4 regions of the Roseixanthobacter psychrophilus genome follow, and region 1 is predicted to be linked to each of the others. Evidence: predicted binding sites of a transcription regulator. Region 1 holds the regulator's gene; each other region holds the start of a gene.
What was found. The regulator PhoB, encoded in region 1, activates phosphate uptake and scavenging genes when phosphate is short. The targets are predictions, from matches to a motif close to TGTCATNNANCTGTCAT.

Region 1 (4,787 bases):
CTTCGTGGCACCCGCGCCTGCGCCACGTCCGGTGGGCGGCGACAATATCGTCGCCATGGGGCAGCGCTGCACCATCATGAACCTCACCGAAGGTACCTGCCGCTGGCCGATCGGCGAGCCTGGGACGGAGAGCTTCTATTTCTGCGGCGGGCGCAGCCTCTCGGGGATGCCCTATTGCGCGACCCATGCGCGCATGGCCTACCAGCCGACGCAGGATCGCCGGCGCGACCGGCGGGTGGCGCGGATCTGACATCACACATTCGGTGCCCGCGCGCGACGCGGACACCGACACGCCTAAGAAAAGGTGCCGAGCGCTACAGACCGGCATGTGATCCGGTGCGCTGAAGGGCCCGGCCTCCCTGGACGGGTCGACAGGAACTGCGTTTGCGCCGCCAACCGGCGCGGCACCGCCTCCCTGATCGCCGCCCCCGCGAGGCGGGGCAGCGTCTTAGATGGCCGCCCCCCGCAGGCGGGGGGCGGGATAGCCGATGATTATTCGGAGACCGAGGCGCCCGACGCCTTCACCACCGGCGCCCATTTGGCGATTTCAGACTTCACGTGGGCGGCGAGCTGATCCGGCCTGCTGCCGACAGTGATGGCGCTGAGATCCGCCAGCTTCGCCTTGACCTCAGGATCGGCAACCGCCTGCGCGCCCGCCGCGGCCAGCTTGTCGATATAGGCCATGGGCGTTCCCGCCGGCGCGAAGATCGCGTTCCAGGAATAGGTCTCATAACCCGGCAGGCCGGATTCCGAAACGGTCGGGATATCCGGAGCGGCCGGCGAGCGCTCCTTCGTGGTCACAGCCAAGCCCACCACCGCGCCCTTGCGGATCTGGCCGATGGCGGACGGCAGATTGTCGAACATGATCTTCACATTGCCGCTGACCACATCGAGCATTGCGGGGCCCGCGCCCTTGTAGGGAATATGGGTCATCTTCACGCCGGCCATGCTCTCGAACAGCGCGCCCGACAGGTGCAGCGGCGTGCCGACGCCCGAGGAGGCATATTCATATTTGTCCGGATTGGCCTTCAGCAGCGCGATCAGCTCCGCCGTGGTCTTCACGTTCAATGAGGGATGGACGATCACCACATTGGGCACATTCACCAGCAGCGAGACCGGCGCGAAATCCTTCACCGGGTCATAGGGCATCTTGGCGTAAAGCGCGGGATTGATGGCATGGGTGGCGACCGTGCCCATCAGCACCGTGTATCCGTCCGGCGCGGCGCGGGCGACGGAGGCTGCCCCCGCATTGCCGCCGGCACCGCCGCGATTTTCCACCACCACGGGCTGTTTGAGAATATCGCTCATCTTCGCAGCGATGATGCGGGCGACGATGTCGGTGGAACCGCCCGCCGCAAACGGCACAACGAGCCGGATCGGCCGGTTTGGATAATCTTGCTGCACGGGCGCCTGCGCCTGTGCCGCCCCTGAAAACAAAGTGGCGGCCACGGCAACGATGCCTAGGATTTTCTTCATGCTTGGGTCTCCTCGGCGCGCATCTTAAGGCAAGATTACGCTGAGGAAGAAGCCCCTCACCTATTCGACCATCGGCGCAGCTTGGAGGAGCGGAGCAGCCGATCCGGCGCCACCTGGCACACGTTCCGATCAGATTGAGTGGCCCATCTGATCGGTGAACCTTCTCTATCCAAGAGTTGGAGCGGGATTCGCCGCCGAGCGCGATTGAGCCTGAGCGGCTCCGGCGCTAGCGCGAAGGGAAATTGCCGCAGCTGTATCCGACGAAACAATCCGGATTGTCCCAGGTCGGAACGAAGGCCGGGGTCGTGGCCCCATCCGGGCCGCAGAAGCTGCCGTCGCGCACATAGCGGTCGTAGGTGGTCGGTGAGTTGCGGATGATCGCCGCGCCCGAGCGGGCGATGATCGACGCGGCTTCCGCGCAATTCAGCGGCGGCGAGATCTCACCCGCCCTAGCGCTGGTGAAGGCCGAGGCGAGCAGCATGCCACCGAGGCACACCGCCAGGAGCGCGTTCCAGCGGCGCACGGCGCTGGCGTTGGATGCCGTCCGCACGCGGGATACGGACGCGGAGAACGGCGGCAGGGGATGGGACTCTTGGGCCATAGCGCAGGGTCTCGTGAAGACTGGAGGCCAAATCCTCCGTTGCCTTCACGTTTAGCCATGGCCCCATCGGGCGGCCATCACACGGGAGGACGCCGATATCCTCGTTTGGGATGACCTACCGCAACCTTCGGATGATGCCGCCTTGAGCGCGGACCGCATCATACCAGCGGCTTCCGAACGGGGCCGGGAGGGCTACGCTCAGGCGCCGCGCTAGCTTGACCGAAGGCCCAAGCTTGGCCGAAGACCCATGAGTCAACCCATGGGCCTTCCTCGTCATCCGCTCAGTGAACGCGGGCGAACATCTCGTTGAAGGAATAGCCGGCGCCACGGACGGTGCGGATCGGATCCGACTGGCGCCCGCGATTGATCGCCTTGCGCAGCCGGCCGACATGCACGTCCACGGTGCGCTCGTCGATATAGACGTCCTGCCCCCACACCCCGTCGAGCAATTGCTCCCGTGAGAACACCCGTCCTGGGCTCTGCATGAGGAATTCCAGCAGGCGGAATTCGGTTGGCCCGAGATGCACCTCGCGGCCGGAGCGGTGCACCCGGTGGGTCTCCCGGTCCAGCTCGATGTCGCCGGCCCGCAGTAGGGTGGCGACATGCTCCGGCTTCGCCCGGCGCAGCAGGGCGCGCACGCGCGCCAACAGTTCCGGCACGGAGAAGGGCTTCACCACATAATCGTCAGCCCCGGTAGCAAGGCCGCGCACGCGCTCGGTCTCGTCGCCCCTTGCGGTGAGCATGATGACTGGCAGGCGTTCCGTTTCCGGACGGGTGCGCAGGCGGCGGCACAGTTCGATGCCCGATAACCCCGGCAGCATCCAGTCGAGGATCACGAGATCCGGCACGCTTTCGCGCAACCGGGTCTCGGCCTCGTCGCCACGTCCGACGCTTTCGACGAAATAGCCCTCGGACTCCAGATTGTAGCGGAGCAGAAGGGTCAGCGGTTCCTCGTCCTCGATAATCAAGATACGCGCAGCCACAGATTTTACCCCTGAAGGCTAACCCCCGGGAAAGCAACGGTGGTCTCACTGGAGACATCCGCCTTCGGGCGTTCGTCCGACAATACCTGGCCGGACACCATGTAATAGATGGTTTCCGCGATATTGGTCGCGTGGTCGCCGATGCGCTCGATGTTCTTCGCGCAGAACAGCAGATGCGTGCACACCGAGATGTTGCGCGGATCTTCCATCATATAGGTGAGAAGCTCGCGGAACAGGGACGTGTACATGGTGTCGATGCCGCTGTCGCGCACCCACACGTCCACGGCCTTGGCCTTGTCGCGGCTGGCATAGGCGTCCAGCACTTCCTTGAGCTGCTCAAGCACCAGGTCGGACATGTGCTCGACGCCGCGCACCAGCTTCTGGGGATGGTATTCCCCTTCGATGGCGAGCACGCGCTTGCCCACGTTCTTGGCGAGATCGCCGATGCGTTCCAGGTCGGAAGCAATGCGGATCGAAGCCACCACGTCACGCAGGTCGCTGGCGACCGGCTGACGCTTGGCGATGCAGAGGATGGCCTTTTCCTCGATTTCCCGCTGCAGGTGATCGACGCTCGTGTCGAGCAGGATCACCCGCTGGGCGGCGGCGGTATCGCGGCGGATCAGGGCGCCGACGGCATCGGCCACCATGCGCTCGGACTGGCCACCCATTTCGACGACCTTGCGGCCGATCTCCTTCAGCTCGGCATCGAAGGCCGAGACGGTATGGTCGGACATCTCGCAGATCCTTGTTCGCTCAGCCGAAGCGGCCGGTGATGTAGTCGCGGGTCTTGATCTGCTTGGGATTGGTGAAGATCACGTCGGATGGCGCGACTTCAACCAATTCTCCCAGATAGAAGAAGGCCGTGATATCGGCGCAGCGCGCCGCCTGCTGCATGTTGTGGGTCACGATGACGATCGTGAAATCCTGCTTCAACTCGTCGATCAGATCTTCGATCTTCGAGGTGGAGATCGGGTCGAGCGCCGAGGTGGGCTCGTCCAGCAGGATCACTTCCGGCTGCACGGCGATGGTGCGGGCGATGCACAGGCGCTGCTGCTGGCCGCCGGACATGCCGAGCGCCGAGGTGTGCAGGCGGTCCTTGGTCTCTTCCCAGATGGCGGCCTTGCGCAGGCAGCTTTCCACCCGCTCGTCCATCTTCGCCTTGTTGAGGCTCTCGTGCAGGCGCACGCCGAAGGCGATGTTGTCATAGATCGACATGGGGAACGGGGTCGGCTTCTGGAACACCATGCCGATGCGCGTGCGCACGACGGTCGGGTCCAGGTCCTTGCCGACGATGTTCACCCCATCGAACATGACGCCACCCTCGGCGCGCTGGCCGGGATAGAGATCGTACATGCGGTTGAACACGCGCAGCAAGGTGGACTTGCCGCAGCCCGAGGGACCGATCATCGCGGTGACGCGCTTCTCGGGGATCTCGAAATTGATGTTCTTCAGCGCATGGTTCTGCCCGTAATAGAAATCGAGCTTCTCCACCTTGATCTTGGTCGGCGCCTGCACCGCATCGGGCTTGGCCGAGACGGACGATGCGATGTTGAAGGTGGGGTCCACTGCGGAATTCATCTTCGGCCTCTTGGATCTTGATGTGCGGTTGTCCAGGGGTCCAGGCGCTCAGCCCGCCCGGGCGAGGAAGAGACGGGAGACGATGTTCAGCACCAGCACGGACACCGTGATGAGCAGGGCACCGGCCCAGGCCAGGGCAACCCAGTCAT
Region 2 (4,787 bases), on a different contig from region 1:
TGTGCCCAATGTCGTCTATACGTGCGGCGCGATGCGGCACAAGGATCAGATCATCCTGCCCTATGCGGTCTCGGATACGTTCTCGAATTTCGCCACCATCAAGATCGCGGACCTGATGCGCCTGATGGTTGGCTGAGGCGCTGCCGGCGGGCTTTCAGAAGTCCGCAGCAGACAGGCGGTAATGGCTCAGGCGGCGCTTGGAATAGGCGCTGCTGGCGGCCTTCTGGATCCGCACGCGGTTGCCGTCGAACACCCGCAGCAAGGAAATCTCATCCTCCTGCACGTCGGATTTAATCCGGCGCAACGCCCCTGTTTCCACCTGGAAGGCGACTTCGAACGCGCCGTCGTAGCCCCAGAAGCAGACGCAATTGCGCGCCATGTCGAGGGAGCGGCTGAGATTGGGAAAATTAAGCGCCATTGTGAATTCCGCCCATGCTCCGATTTTGCCGAGGGTGCGGCATCACACCGTTTGGTCGCGGTCCTTCAGCAGGGCCGCGTCGACATCGGTCTGGTTGACCGGGACGATCCGGCCGGCCGTGCGCGAGGCCGGGTCCGCCGGAAAGTGCAGCTTGGTCGCCACCAGCCGGTAGGCCGCGTCCATGCCCGCAATCCGTTCGCTTTCGGTTTCGACGATATAATTTCCGGCCGCCTGCACGCCCTCGATCCCGCGCATCTCGAATGGGTGAGCAAACGCTATGGCCTTCTGCTTCAAGAAAGAGGGCATGAAATAAAATCCTTCAAATACTTTATCTTAAAATGGGAAGAAATTCAAAACATGTAAGATATTATTCGAATAATATTCAATTTACTGGCCGGAAAGCATGAAAAACGAGCATTTGAGCGTATGAAGACGATGGGCTGACATGCATGGCCGTGGCGCCCGATCTCTTCGCCCGATTTGCCGCGGCGGGGGGTAGCCGGGAGGGGCGGCGTGTTAGTATGAATGGCGCTCAATCAATCAGCAGCATGGGTGCGCGTAATGGAGTTTCCGCTTGCCAAGCTGAAGGCGTCGCTGGAGGAATTGCCCCCCGCGGCCCGGCGCATCGCGGCCTATCTGGTGGAAAATCCCGCCCTGATCCTTGATATGTCCGTGAACGAGGTGGCCGAGGCGAGCAATGCCAGCGAGGGGTCGGTGATCGGCCTGTGCCGGCATATCGGGGCCGCCGGATTTCCCCAGTTGAAGATCGCCATCGCCAAGGAAATGGCGGCGTCCCGGGCCTTGCTCCATGAGGCGATCGTGCCCGGCGACGGGGCCGCCGATGTGGTGGCGAAAATCGCCGCGAGCCATATGCTGGCGATCGAGGATACCGCGAAGGTGCTGGATGTGGCGGCCATCGACCGCGCCGCAGCGCTCATGCTGGTGGCGCAGCGCATCGAGTTCTACGGCGTCGGCACCGCCGCCCCCATTGCCGAGGATGCGGCCTATCGGTTCCTGCAATTGGGGCTGTCCACGAAATGCGTCACCGATGCCCATGTGCAGGCGGTGAGCGCCGCCTTCACCGGCCCCAACGTGGCGACGGTGACCATCTCCCATTCCGGACGGACCCAGGAGACGCTGGAATCCACGCGGATCGCGCGCGAAGCGGGCGCGCGGACCATCTGCATCACCAACTTCGGCAAATCGCCGCTGCAGGAGCATTGCGAGGTGGTGCTCTACACCTCGTCCCAGGAAACCCGCTTCCGCATGGAAGCGCTGTCGAGCCGCATCGCGCAGATGGTGGTGATCGACATCCTGTACGCGCGGCTGGCCCTGCTGCGATGGAAGGAATCGCTGGAGGCGATCCAGAAATCCTACGAGGTCATCGGCACCAAGCGCCCGCGCGCGCCTTAGACCCGCATCGGCTCGGGGCTCACGCCGCCAGCAGGCGCGGCAAAGTGAGCGTGTCGTCGAGGATGCAGGCGGGCATGCCGAGGGCGCTTGCGCCGCGCCCGTCGGTGGCGGGATTGTCGCCGATCATCAGTGCCTGGTCGGCGGTAAGGCCGAGCTTTGCCAGTGCAGTCTGGAACAGGCCGGGCGAGGGCTTTCCGACCACCAGGTCGGGCTGCCGCCCGGCGGCGGCGGCGACCGCGGCGGCGAGGGCGCCGGTCTCGGGAACCCGCAGGCGCCCCGGACCTGGGTGCGCGCCGTCGGGATTGGTCACGACGAAGGCGGCGCCCCGGCTGACGGCGTTCGCGGCCGCGCTCAAGGCGGCATAGTCGAACTGTTCGTCCCGGGCGATGATCACCACCTCCGCCCGCTCCCGCGTCAGGCAAAGCCCGGCCTCCGCCGCCGCCGCTTGCAGAACCGGCGCGGCGCACAGGAGCACGCGGGCGCCAGGCCAGCGCCGGGCCGTGAGCGCGATGGTCTCCACGCCGGCGAGAATGATGCGGCCGGCGGGAATTTCCATGCCGGCGACGCGCAGCCGCTGGCTGAGCGTCGCGCAGGTATCTGACGAATTGTTCGACAGGACCATGGATCTGCGGCCGTGGCGGCGGATGAGATCGCGCGCGCCGGGCAGGACGCGGTGGGCGTGCATCAGCGTGCCGTCGAGGTCGATGAGGAGCCCGCGCGCCTGGGCAAGGGCCGTTCGGGCGGCCTGCAAGCCGTCGATGTCGGCATCGCGGCCCACGACGTCCGGGCCGATGTCACGTTGTGAGTCCTGCATTTCCTCGCCGTCTAACACCTGAGTTTTCTTCATTCTCGCGCCGAATGTCCTTGGAAATAAGCACCTGCGGCGATTTTTGCCCATAATTTGAGTTTTACTCAATTAATAATTTGTGTCACTGAATTTTCATCATCCAGGGGGTAAAGTGGGGATGAGAGGTGCTTTTCCGCAGCCTCGACGCCTTTGGCATTGCATCGAAGGGGACTGAGAATGACCAGCCGTCGGATGTTTCTCATCACGGCCGCGGCGATGCTCGCCGCACCCGCGATCCTGCGCGCGCAAACCCGCCCGCTCATCAAGGTCGGCCTTGCGCCCTCCCAGCCGACCCAGGCCGAGACCAAGAAGGTGTGGGAGCCGATCTATAAGATCGTCTGCGACCGCGCGGGGGTCGATTTGCAGCTCACGGTCGCCAACGACTGGGCCGGCATTTCCATCGCCATCAGCAGCGGCCAGATCGACATGGCCCAGATGGGGCCGTGGGGCTATGTGCTGGCCAAGATCAATGGCGGCGTCGAGGTCATCAATATGATGCTGGTGGACGGCAAGCCCTATTATAAGGGCCTGATCGTCGCCCGGCCGGGGTTGAAGATCGCGAAATTCCCCGACGACGCCAAGGGCATGTCGATGCAGATGCTCGACACCGGCTCGACCACCGGCTGGATGGTGCCCACCCATTACTTCAAGTCGCAGGGCATCGAGCCCAAGCAATTCTTCAAGCCCTATGCCGAGGGCGCTTCCGCCGCCGCGGCGCAGATGGCCACCATCAACGGGCAGGTGGATCTCGCCACGGGCTGGGATATTCACCGCAACACCATGATCCGCAACGGCCTGATGACCGCCGACGCCAATGAGGTGGTGTGGGAATCGCAGCCGCTGCCCAACGAATGCATCGTGGTGCGCCAGGGCCTCGATCCCGAGCTCGCCAAGAAGCTCCAGGCCGCCTTCAATTCCTTGACGCCGGAAGAGCTGAAGCTTCTGCCGAAGCCCTATACCGGCTTCATCTCCACCACCTATGAACCCTATGCCGTCCTTGAAAAAATGGGACGCGACCTCGGCGTGCTGAAATAGCCGCCATCCTCCTTGGCCGGGACCAGATCCATGTGGGACCAAAAGCGCGTGCCGCCCGTCCGAAATCCGGGCGGGGTCTATGTCGAACAGCCGGAGAGCCTGGCCGCCCCCCGCTCGCTGGCCCGCATCGGCCTCTGCCTTGGGTTGGCTGCGTTCTTCGTCGCCTGCCTCTGGCTCTCGGAATTCGATCCGGCGCGGCTGATTACGGGCGTGCCGCGCCTGCTGCAATGGGCGGCCAAATCCTGGCCGCCCTATCTTGCCGACCTCGACGTCTATTGGCTGCGGGCGGCGGAGACGGTGGCGATCGCGACCGTGGGAACCACCTTCGCCACCGTGTTCGGGTTTCCGCTCTCGGTGTTCATCGCCCGCAACGTGACCCCCTCGCCGCTCATCGCCTTGCCGATCCGCTGGCTGGTGAATTGCTGCCGGGGCGTCGATACCGTGGTGTTCGCGCTGCTGTTCGTGGCGGCGGTGGGGCTCGGGCCGTTCGCCGGCGTGCTCGGCATGATCGTTCATTCGGTGGGCGTGATCGCCAAGCTCAACAGCGAAGTGATCGAGACCTTGCCGCGCGCGCCCCTTGAAGCGGCCGCCATGACCGGCGCCAACCGCACCAAGATCATCTCTTATGCCTTGCTGCCTTCGGCGCTGCCCAATCTCGCGTCGATCTCCCTTTATATGTGGGAGGCCAATGTGCGCACCTCGACCATCCTCGGCATCGTCGGTGCCGGCGGCATCGGCATCGAGATCAAGGCCGCCATCGACCTCCTGGATTTCCCGAAGCTGCTGACGGTGACGGTCATCATGCTGATCATGGTCACCGCCATCGACCAGCTCAGCGCGTGGCTGCGCCGGAGGCTCGCATGACCGCCGCGCTCCCGCCCTCCCTGCGCGGCGCGGCCCTGGACGCGTTGCCCTCCGCCCGCGAGCAGGGTCCGCCGGCCCTGGAGCTGGTGGGCGTCTCGAAGATGTACGGCACGGCGCAGGCGCTGCGCGATGTGCAATTCACCATCCGGCCCGGCGAAGTGGTGGCGCTTTTGGGGCCGAGCGGCGCCGGGAAGAGCACCGTTTTCCGCT
Region 3 (4,787 bases), on a different contig from region 1:
CGCTGTCGGTGGCCGGCTTCGTGATGCTGGGCGCCAAGCTCAACCAGCGCTTCGGCGCGGTGCGGGTGTTCCGGACCGTGGTGGTGCTGTTCGGCTTCGCCCAGGTGCTGATGACCTTCAGCCCCAATGCCACCATCATGATCCTCTCCCAGGGCCTGTGCGGGGCGGCCGGTGCCGCCCTGGTGCCGGCGCTGGTGGCGCTGATCGCGGAAAATTACACCGGCACCCAGCAGGCGACCGCGCTCGGCGCGCTCGGCTCGGCGCGCGCGGCGGCGGGCGTGACCGCCTTTCTCGTGGGCGGCATCCTCGGCACCTTCATCGGCTGGCGCCCGGCGTTCGGCATCCTGATCGTGCTTTCGGCGGTGGTGTTCGTGCTCAGCTTCCGCCTGAGGCCGGACCATGGCCGCCCGGAAGTGAAGATCGATTTCGTCGGCGTGGTGCTGGCGGCGGCGGCGATCATCATCCTCTCGTTCGGCTTCAACAATCTGAACCGCTGGGGCCTCGGTCTCGCGCGGCCGGGCGCGCCGTTCGATGTGTTCGGCCTGTCGCCGGCACCGGTGATGATCATCGTCGGCATCGTGCTCGGCCAGTGCTTCCTGGTATGGACGCGCCGCCGGCAGGCGGCCGGCAAGACGCCGCTGCTGGCGCTGGAGGTGATCGCCTCGCCGCAGGAGCGGGCGGCGGTGTTCGCCATGTTCTCGGTGGTCGCGCTGGAAGCGGCGCTGAACTTCTCGGTGCCGCTCTATATCCAGATCGTCCAGGGGCGCTCGCCGCTCGCCACCGCCATCGCCATGATGCCGTTCAATCTCTCGGTGTTCTTCTCAGCGATGCTGATCGTGCGCTTCTACAAGAAGCTCACTCCCCGGCAGATCGGCCGCGCCGGCTTTCTTCTATGCACGGTGGCCCTGCTGTGGCTTGCCTTCGTGGTGCACAACGACTGGAGCTCGGGCCCGGTGTTGATCGGCCTCGTCCTGTTCGGCATCGGCCAGGGCTCGCTGGTGACTTTGGTGTTCAACGTGCTGGTGACGGCATCGCCCAAGGAACTGGCGGGCGACGTCGGCTCGCTGCGCGGCACCGCCAACAATCTCGCCGCCGCCATCGGCACGGCGGTTGCGGGCGCGCTGCTGGTGGGCCTGCTCTCCGCGAGCATCATGCGCGGGCTGGCCGACAATCCCACCTTGCCGCCGGAAATCCAGAGCCAGGTGGATCTCGACGCCATCACGTTCGTCAGCAACGAGCGTCTCCAGGGCGTGCTGGAGCGCACCACCGCAACCCCGGCGCAAGTGGCGGAGGCCGTGCGCATCAATACCGATGCCCGGCTTGCGGCACTGAAAATGGGACTGCTGTTGATGGCGGGCCTTGCCCTCGTCACCATCATCCCGGCGGGACGGCTGCCGAACTATATCCCCGGCACCATTCCGGCCGAGGGCGTGGACGACAAGCCCCGCGCCGCAGGTGGCCCGAAGCGCTGATCCGGGGACCGCTCTCCCTCGCTCGGGGTTCCCATAGGGAGCGGGTGAATCCGGGACCTCCCTCTCCCCGCCGGGGAGAGGGTTGGGGTGAGGGGGGACGGAGCCCCCTCGGGCTTGTATCGTTTTTGGAAAGGCCCGGCCCCCTCACCCGTCCGCTGCGCGGCCGACCTCTCCCCCTCGGGGAGAGGTGAAGCCGGGTCTGCCCGTTCTCAGAGGGGAGAGGTGAGTTCGGGTCCTCGCTCTCTCAGACGGGAGAAGGGAAGCCGGGTCCTCGCTCTCTCAGAGGGGGCGCGGTGAATTCGGGATCTCCCCCTCTCCCCGCCGGGGAGAGGGCTGGGGTGAGGGGGGGACGGCGCCCTATCGGCGCGGCATGTTCCATTTCGGACAGGCTCTTCCCCCTCACCCGTCCGCTGCGCGGCCGACCTCTCCCCCTCGGGGAGAGGTGAAGCCGGGCCGTCTCGTTCTCAGAGGGGGCGCAGGGGAATCCGGGCGCGCTCCCGAAGCCCGGTCAGCGGACCCAGCGACTGGGAATGAACACCCATTCGCCGCCGCGGTGCACCCATTGCGGGCCAACATGGCGGAAGCCGGGGCGATTGCGTTCCCAGCGGCCGGCGACCCAGACATAGCGTCGGTTGCGCGAACTCCACATCCAATAACCCGGCACCCAGACATAGCCGCGCCGCGCCGGCGGACGGGCCTCCCGGCGCGGGGGCGGGGGCGCGTTGAAGTTCGGCGAGCGCCGGTTGGGGATCTGCCACTGTTGCGCCTGGGCCTGCGGAGGCGCGGCGATAATCGCGAGCGGCGCGAGGGCGGCTCCGGTCAGAAGGGTCTTCAGGAAGCTACGGCGCGACAGCATCAATCGGTCCTCGGGCGCGGCAGGGCCGGCAAATTCGGAAGGGCCGGGCTTCCCGGAAAGAACGGGGCCGCTTTTCCGGGAAGCCCTTCGGAGCGGGGGCTCTGAGGCTGCCCGCGGTGCGGATGGGGGGAGCGGGCAGCATCGGCAAAACTAGCGCGGCATGGGGGTTTTGCGATGAGCCGTCCGTCCCGCGGGTGTGCGCATTGTCCAAATCCGTCGCCCGCCCCGCATGCGCCCCAATTTCGACCCTGCGGCACCGGCAAAACGGCGGTTTAACCTTGGCCTGTGCCAAGATAGTCTAAAGCCGGCCTTCGGGCCGCTGCGAGCAGAGACGACATGCGCTTTCCGGAGGCGGGGCACAACGAGGCGGCGGTGCCGCAAAATCCCAGGCTAGCCGATGCTGCGCCTGCGCTGCCGCTCGCGCCCGTTCGGTTCAGCACCGCCGGTCTGCCCAAGGCGGAGCAGTTCGACGGCTGGCACGATTTCATGGCGCCCACTGTGGACATTTCCCTGGTGACCGCGCCCGAGACGGGCTTCGTGGCGAACCAGGAGGTGTGGAACCTCGGCCGGTTCGCGCTCAGTTCGGCACGAATGCCGGGCGCCGGATACGAGCGGATCTGGACGCACCTCGGCAAGGACCCGATCGACCATTGGTGCCTCGTCCTCTACGAAGGCGACTGTCCCGGCAGGCGCGCGCCGCTCGGCTTCCGCTCGCTAGCCGCACCGTTCGCCGGCGGTGGACATGATCGGCGGGTGCTGACGCTGTTCATCCCGCGCGACCTGTTCGCCGGCAGCGCCGCCGCCTTCGACGCCGCGCCGCACGACATTCCCGACAGCGGGCTGGGCGGGCTGCTGGCAGACTATCTGCTGAGCCTGGAAAAGCAGCTTCCCCGCCTGACGCAGGCGGACCTGCCGGCGGTGGCGGAGGCGACGCGCACCCTGCTCGCCGCCTGCATCGTCCCCACCGCCGAGTCCCTCGCACAGGCGCGGGCGCCGATTCTGCGCACCACCCTGGAGCGGGCAAGGCGGATGATCCAGGGCAATCTCGGCGCGCCGAACCTGACCCCGGCGGGGCTATGCCGGACGCTCGGCATTTCCCGCTCGCGCCTGTATCGCCTGTTCGAGGATCTCGGCGGCGTGACGCGCTACATCCAGCGCCAGCGGCTGCTGGCGGCGATGGCGGCGCTCTCGGACCCGGCGGACGCGCGGGCCATCGGCCAGATCGCCGAGGCGTTCCGCTTCGCCGATGCCTCCAGCTTCAGCAGGGCGTTCCGGGGCGAATTCGGCTTCAGCCCGAGCGATGCCCGCAGCGCGGCGCAGGCCGGCCTCCCGCGCGCGCCCGTCCCCGTCCCCGCCCGCTGGCCGGCGGACGGGGGGGCGGCCGACCTTGAATCGATCCTGCGCGGGCTCCAGGCCTGAGGGCGCGGCCACCGGCCGGCCGCTGCATTCCCGGATTTGGCGCCGGCTGTCATCGAAACGTAACCTAAAGCCCGCATCCGTGTGGCCCGAGATGGTGCATATGCGCCTGAGGAGACAGAGATGGGATTGCGCACATTGGTCCCGGCGGTGGTTGCCGCCGCGCTTACCTTCGCCAGTCCGGCTGGCGCACAGACGCAGATCCAGTGGTGGCACGCCATGTCCGGCCCGCTGGGCGAGAAGCTGGAAAAGATCGCGAACGATTTCAACGCCTCGCAGAGCGAATACAAGATCGTCCCGGTGTACAAGGGCGCCTATCCCGAGACCATGACCGGCGCCATCGCCGCCTTCCGCGCCAAGCAGCATCCCGCCATCGTGCAGGTGTTCGAGGTGGGCACCGCCACGATGATGGCCGCCAAAGGCGCGATCTATCCGGTCTACAAGCTGATGGCCGACACGAACGAGCCGTTCGACACTAAGACTTATCTGCCCTCGGTCACCGGCTATTATTCCGACACGGCGGGCAACATGCTCTCCATGCCGTTCAATTCATCCACCACGATCCTGTATTACAACAAGGATCTGTTCGCCAAAGCGGGCCTCGACCCGAACACGCCACCCAAGACCTGGCCGGAAGTTGAGGCGGATGCGAAGAAGCTCCAGGCGTCGGGGGTGCCCTGCGGTTTCACCACGCAATGGCCGTCCTGGGTGAATGTCGAAAATCTCTCCGCCTGGCACAATGTTCCCATCGGCACGAAGCAGAACGGCATGGGCGGGCTCGACACCGTGCTGGAGATCGCCAACCCGCTGGTGGAGAAGCATTGGACAGCGCTGGTGGAATGGCAGAAGTCCAAGATCTTTGATTACGGCGGACGCCAGTCCAAGGCGGATCCGAAGTTTTTCTCCGGCGAATGCGCCATGTCCATCGGCTCCTCCGCGGCCCGCGCGGCGATCCTCGCCAATGCCAAATTCGACCTCGGCTATGGCATGCAGCCTTATTGGCCCGAGGTGAAAGGCGCGCCGCAGAATTCCATCATCGGCGG
Region 4 (4,787 bases), on a different contig from region 1:
TTGAAATCCTCGACCGCCTTCTTGGCGGCCCACACGGAGCCGGGGCCGCCGAGGTCGGCATAGAGGCCGGATTGGTCGTTCAGCACGCCGATCTTGACCGGGATCGGCGTGGTCTGGGCTTGGGCGGCGGTGACGGCGAACAGGCTCGCGGCCGCCATGAACATGGTTGCAAGACGCATCTTGTTTCCTCCTCCGGCAAGGCAGCCGGTTGCGTTTTTTTTCGAAAACCCGGCTTTAGACGCCGAGAAAGGCTTCGAGACGCGCCGCGTTCTCCGCGATCTTGTCGTTGGGGACCATGTCCACCACCTTGCCGTGCTCGACCACATAATGGCGGTCCGCGACGGTCGAGGCGAAGTGGAAGTTCTGCTCCACGAGCAGCACGGTGAAGCCCCGGGTCTTCAACGCACGGATGATGTCGCCGATATGCTGGACGATGACGGGCGCGAGGCCCTCGGTCGGCTCGTCGAGCAGCAGCAGCTTGGCGCCCGTGCGCAGGATGCGGGCGATGGCGAGCATCTGCTGCTCGCCGCCGGACAGCTTCGTACCCTGGCTGTTGCGCCGTTCCTCCAGGCGGGGGAACAGGTCGTGGATCTCGTCGACGGAGAGGCCGCCGGGCAGCACCACCGGCGGCAGCAGCAGATTCTCGCGCACGTTCAGGCTCGCGAAAATGCCCCGTTCCTCGGGACAATAGCCGATGCCGAGGCGCGCGATATGGTTGGGCGCGAGCTTGACGGTCTCGTTGCCGTCGTAGCGGATCGAGCCGGCGCGCTTGCGCAGCAGGCCCATGACGGCGCGCATGGTGGTGGTCTTGCCGGCGCCGTTTCGCCCCAGCAGAGTCACCACCTCGCCCTTGTGGATATCGAAGCTCATGCCGTGCAGGACATGGCTTTCCCCGTAATGACCGTGCAGGTCGCGCACCGCGAGCAGCGGTGCGGCAGAGGCCGCCTCACCCATGGCCATGCCCCGTTCCCATGTATGCCTCGATCACTTGCGGATTCTTTGAAACCTCGGAATAAGGCCCCTCGGTCAGGATCTCGCCCCGCGCCAGCACGGTGATGGCGTCGGAGAGGTCGGCGACCACCGAGAGATTGTGCTCAACCATCAGCACCGTGCGGTTGGCCGACACGCGCTTGATGAGGTCGGCGGTGCGGGCGATGTCCTCGCGGCCCATGCCGGAGGTGGGCTCGTCCAGCAGCAGCATCTCCGGTTCAAGCGCCAGGGTGGTGGCGATCTCCAGGGCGCGCTTGCGGCCGTAGGGCAGTTCCACCGCCTCGTGCTTGGCGTAGGAGGTGAGGCCCACCTCCTCCAGCAATTCCATGGCGCGCTCGTTCAGCACGTCCAGCGAGTTCTGGGAGCGCCAGAAATGGAACGACGTGCCAAGCGCGCGCTGCAAGGCGACGCGCACGTTCTCAAGCACCGTCAGGTGCCCGAACGTGGCCGAGATCTGGAACGAGCGCACCATCCCCAGGCGCGCCACGTCGGCGGGCTTGGTGCGCGTAATCTCCTTCCCGTTCAGGCGAATGACGCCACGGGTCGGCTCCAGGAATTTCGTGATCAGGTTGAAGCATGTGGTCTTGCCAGCGCCATTCGGCCCGATCAGGGCGTGAATGGTGTGCCGTCGAATCCGCAGGTTGACGTTCTTGACCGCCGCGAAACCCTTGAACTCTTTGGTGAGACCCTCTGCTTCAACGATGTAGGGCACGTCTGAGACAGTGTCCGTCATCGTGCTCTGCGTCCTCGCTTGTTTCGGCCCGTAGCGCAGTGCGCCCGCCGGCTCCCCTAGAGACCGCATCTTGCGTGATGCTTTTGATCTTGCGGCGCAACCTAGCACGGTGAGCTTGGCTGCCGTCAATAGGAATAAGCTGCGCCAAAAGTCTCAGCCGTGAAGCGCCCTGTGGATCGCATGGATCCAGGTTACGGGACCGACGAAACGGCCACGATCACGTGGTCCCCCGCTACCCCCGAGAGCTGTAGCACCAAGGGCGTCGGCGCGACGTCGAACCGCACGCTCTTGCGCAGGCCGGGGCATCCGCGCACCCCGGTGAAGGCGACGGGGGTCAGGCTTTTGCCGTCCTGCATCAGATCGATCCAGCCGCCTTGCGACAGGCTCACCTCCAGCCGCCCGGAGGCAGGCGGCGCCGGCACGAGCAGGAAGCCGGCAAAGGTCCCGCCGTCCGCCGGCAGGCGGGTCGGCGGATAGGGCAACCCCGCCTCCTTGAGCGGCACGAGCTGGAGAATGACCGCCGCTTCCGCCGCCGGCAGCCGCGCGCCGCTGACGGCCCGCTCGGTCGCGCCGTCGAGGGCGGCGCGTGCCCGATCGAGCGGCCACGCGCCGCCCGCGCAACCCTCCCCCTCGACGGTGAGGGCCGCGCCGGGACCCGCGCCCAGCGCGAGCAGCGCGAAGACCCCGGCGGCGCCGAGGCGGGTCCGGGAAGAACGACGCGGGTGGAACCCGCGCAGGGAGAAATAGCGCATGCCGACCTTCAAATTATATTCCTAAGAATATAACGCAAGGGCCGGCGCTGCGCGATACCCTCAGCGCGACTGGCTGTGGTAGGCCGGGTTCGGCCGCATATCGACGCCGCCGGCAATGCGGTTCGACATGTTGAAGAACCCCGTCACCGCCGCGATGTCCCAGATGTCCCGCTCGGAAAAGCCCAGCTTCCGCAGGCCCTCGCGGTCCGCCTCTTCCACTTCGTGGGGCCGCTCGGTCAGCTTGACGGCGAAGTCCAGCATGCCCCGTTGGCGCGGCTCCAGGCGCGCGGCGCGATAATTCATCACCATCTGCTCGCCCAGGATCGGATCGCCCGAAAGCGCCCGCACCGCCGCGCCATGGGCGGTCAGGCAGTAATAACAGCGGTTCACGCTCGATACCGCCACCGCGATCATCTCCCGCTCCAGCTTCGAGAGGCCGGAGGGCGCCAGCATGAGGTCGTTATATATGCCGGCGAACGCATTCAGCTTGGCCATGTCGAAACTGTAGGCCGCCAGAACGTTCGGCACGAAGCCGAGCTTCTCCATGCACTTGTCGAAATAGGCCTGGTTCCCGGGATCGAGAGGGGCTGGCGGCAGGTCGAGCGCGATCAGCGGCGCATCGTCGGCCGGCCGGGCCGGCGGTGCCTTCACGGCGGCGGGCTTCCGCGCGGGCCCGGCCTTGGCCTTGGCGGCGACGGTGGTCGCGGCGCGCGCCACGGCCTGCATGGCGGCCTGGACTGCCCCGGTCTTGGGCGCGCCTGCATTTTCAGCAGACTTTGACTTTAATTTCTTGGGCTTGCCTGTGCTCTTCGGCGCGGTCATCCTGCTCCCCCTTAGATAGAGATCCCCGTCATCGTTCCGTCGCGGCTCTGAGCGAAACCCACAGTCAGAACGTCCGATCTGAGGACGACAGGCCCCACACTTCGGGCGGGGCTGAAGGGGAGAGGCCATGAACGTCCTAGGATTTCAAGGTTCAGAGCTTGGTTTCACCGCCCAGGCGCGCATCGACGAAACCGTGGCGCTGCTTGCCGGCGGCCCGGTGCCCGATTTTTTCGCCCGTGCCCTGCTCGCCGGCGCTGCCCCGGAGGACGTGGAAACCCTGCTCCCGGAAGCCCTGGCGCAATTGTGCCGCGAAGCCCATGCCCATCTCTCCGGCCGCGTGCCGGGACAGCACGACGTGCGGGTGTTCAATCCCCAATGGTCCGGCGCGCCCGCCATCACGGTGGTCGAGACCGTCAATGAGGATATGGCCTTCCTGTTCGATTCGATCGCCGGCGAACTGGCCGACGGGAATTTCGAGCCGAAGTTCGTTACCCATCCCATCTTCGCCGTCGAGCGCAATGGCGATGGCGTGGCCACCGGCATCGAGACCGACCTCTCCCAGGGCCGCAAGCGCTCCGCCCGCGAAAGCCTGATCCACATACATATCCAGGCGCTGGAAACCGCCGAGGGGCGCGAGACGCTCAAGGCCGCGCTCGACAAGACGCTCGCCGACGTGCGCGCCGCCAATGCCGATTTCCAGGCCATGCGTGCCGAAGTGCGGCAGGCGGCGGAAGGCTTCCGCCGCAAGTCGCAGCCCTATTCCAAGGAAGAGCGCAAGGAAGCCGCCGATTTCATCGACTGGCTGGCCAGCGACGATTTCATCTTCATCGGCGTGCGCCGCTATGCGCTTGCCGCCGACGGCGGCCTGGAAGTCGCCGAGGAGGGCCTCGGCATCCTGCGCGACCGCGAGGTGCACGAATTGCGCCTCGGCGAGGAAGCGGTGGTGACGACGCCGGAAATCCGCCAGTTCCTCGCCGGCCCGTTGCCGCTGATCGTCACCAAATCCTCGCTGCGCTCGCGGGTGCACCGCCGCGCGTTCCTGGATTATGTCGGCGTGAAGCTGCATGCCGACGATGGCCGCCTTTTGGGCGAGTTGCGCATCATCGGCCTGTTCACCGCCACCGCCTATACCGACTCGGTCCGCCAGATCCCCTATCTGCGCCGCAAGGTGGAGATGGTGGTGGAAGAGGCCGGGCTCGACCGCGAGAGCCATTCGGGCAAGGCGCTCGGCACCGTGCTCGAAACCTATCCGCGCGACGACCTGTTCCAGATCGACCCGACCACCCTGTTGGTGTTCGCCCGCGACATCCTCTCGCTCTACGACCGCCCGCGCGTGCGGGTGCTGCCGCGGGTGGATGCGTTCGATCGCTTCGTCTCGGTTCTGGTCTATGTGCCGCGCGAGCGCTTCGACGCGGCGCTGCGCGACAAGATCGGCGCACGCCTCGCCGCCGCCTTCGGCGGACACGTCTCGGCCGCCTCGCCTTCCTTCC

Region 2: phnD (phosphate/phosphite/phosphonate ABC transporter substrate-binding protein) is a predicted target of PhoB. The motif match lies at 2,759-2,775, and genes of this name have one in related genera.
Region 3: ugpB (sn-glycerol-3-phosphate ABC transporter substrate-binding protein UgpB) is a predicted target of PhoB. The motif match lies at 3,795-3,811, and genes of this name have one in related genera.
Region 4: V5F77_RS01960 (NAD-glutamate dehydrogenase) is a predicted target of PhoB. The motif match lies at 3,324-3,340, and genes of this name have one in related genera.

Annotation. Positions count from the first base shown of each region.
Region 1 covers NZ_JBAFWT010000024.1:30,819-35,605, reverse strand. Annotated here, with positions in the region: gene V5F77_RS18955 (GcrA family cell cycle regulator) at 1-250, shown strand, start outside; gene V5F77_RS18950 (tripartite tricarboxylate transporter substrate binding protein) at 493-1,476, opposite strand; gene V5F77_RS18945 (hypothetical protein) at 1,703-2,077, opposite strand; gene phoB (phosphate regulon transcriptional regulator PhoB) at 2,359-3,060, opposite strand; gene phoU (phosphate signaling complex protein PhoU) at 3,066-3,794, opposite strand; gene pstB (phosphate ABC transporter ATP-binding protein PstB) at 3,814-4,638, opposite strand; gene pstA (phosphate ABC transporter permease PstA) at 4,687-4,787, opposite strand, start outside.
Region 2 covers NZ_JBAFWT010000021.1:84,526-89,312, reverse strand. Annotated here, with positions in the region: gene V5F77_RS17990 (glycoside hydrolase family 130 protein) at 1-136, shown strand, start outside; gene V5F77_RS17985 (DUF1488 family protein) at 155-418, opposite strand; gene V5F77_RS17980 (hypothetical protein) at 461-724, opposite strand; gene V5F77_RS17975 (MurR/RpiR family transcriptional regulator) at 980-1,831, shown strand; gene V5F77_RS17970 (HAD-IIA family hydrolase) at 1,851-2,645, opposite strand; gene phnD (phosphate/phosphite/phosphonate ABC transporter substrate-binding protein) at 2,856-3,713, shown strand; gene phnE (phosphonate ABC transporter, permease protein PhnE) at 3,744-4,577, shown strand; gene phnC (phosphonate ABC transporter ATP-binding protein) at 4,574-4,787, shown strand, end outside.
Region 3 covers NZ_JBAFWT010000016.1:94,592-99,378, reverse strand. Annotated here, with positions in the region: gene V5F77_RS15530 (MFS transporter) at 1-1,472, shown strand, start outside; gene V5F77_RS15525 (twin-arginine translocation signal domain-containing protein) at 1,981-2,328, opposite strand; gene V5F77_RS15520 (helix-turn-helix domain-containing protein) at 2,665-3,747, shown strand; gene ugpB (sn-glycerol-3-phosphate ABC transporter substrate-binding protein UgpB) at 3,868-4,787, shown strand, end outside.
Region 4 covers NZ_JBAFWT010000001.1:418,473-423,259, forward strand. Annotated here, with positions in the region: gene V5F77_RS01935 (ABC transporter substrate-binding protein) at 1-179, opposite strand, end outside; gene V5F77_RS01940 (ABC transporter ATP-binding protein) at 235-960, opposite strand; gene V5F77_RS01945 (ABC transporter ATP-binding protein) at 947-1,723, opposite strand; gene V5F77_RS01950 (hypothetical protein) at 1,915-2,475, opposite strand; gene V5F77_RS01955 (peroxidase-related enzyme) at 2,536-3,201, opposite strand; gene V5F77_RS01960 (NAD-glutamate dehydrogenase) at 3,425-4,787, shown strand, end outside.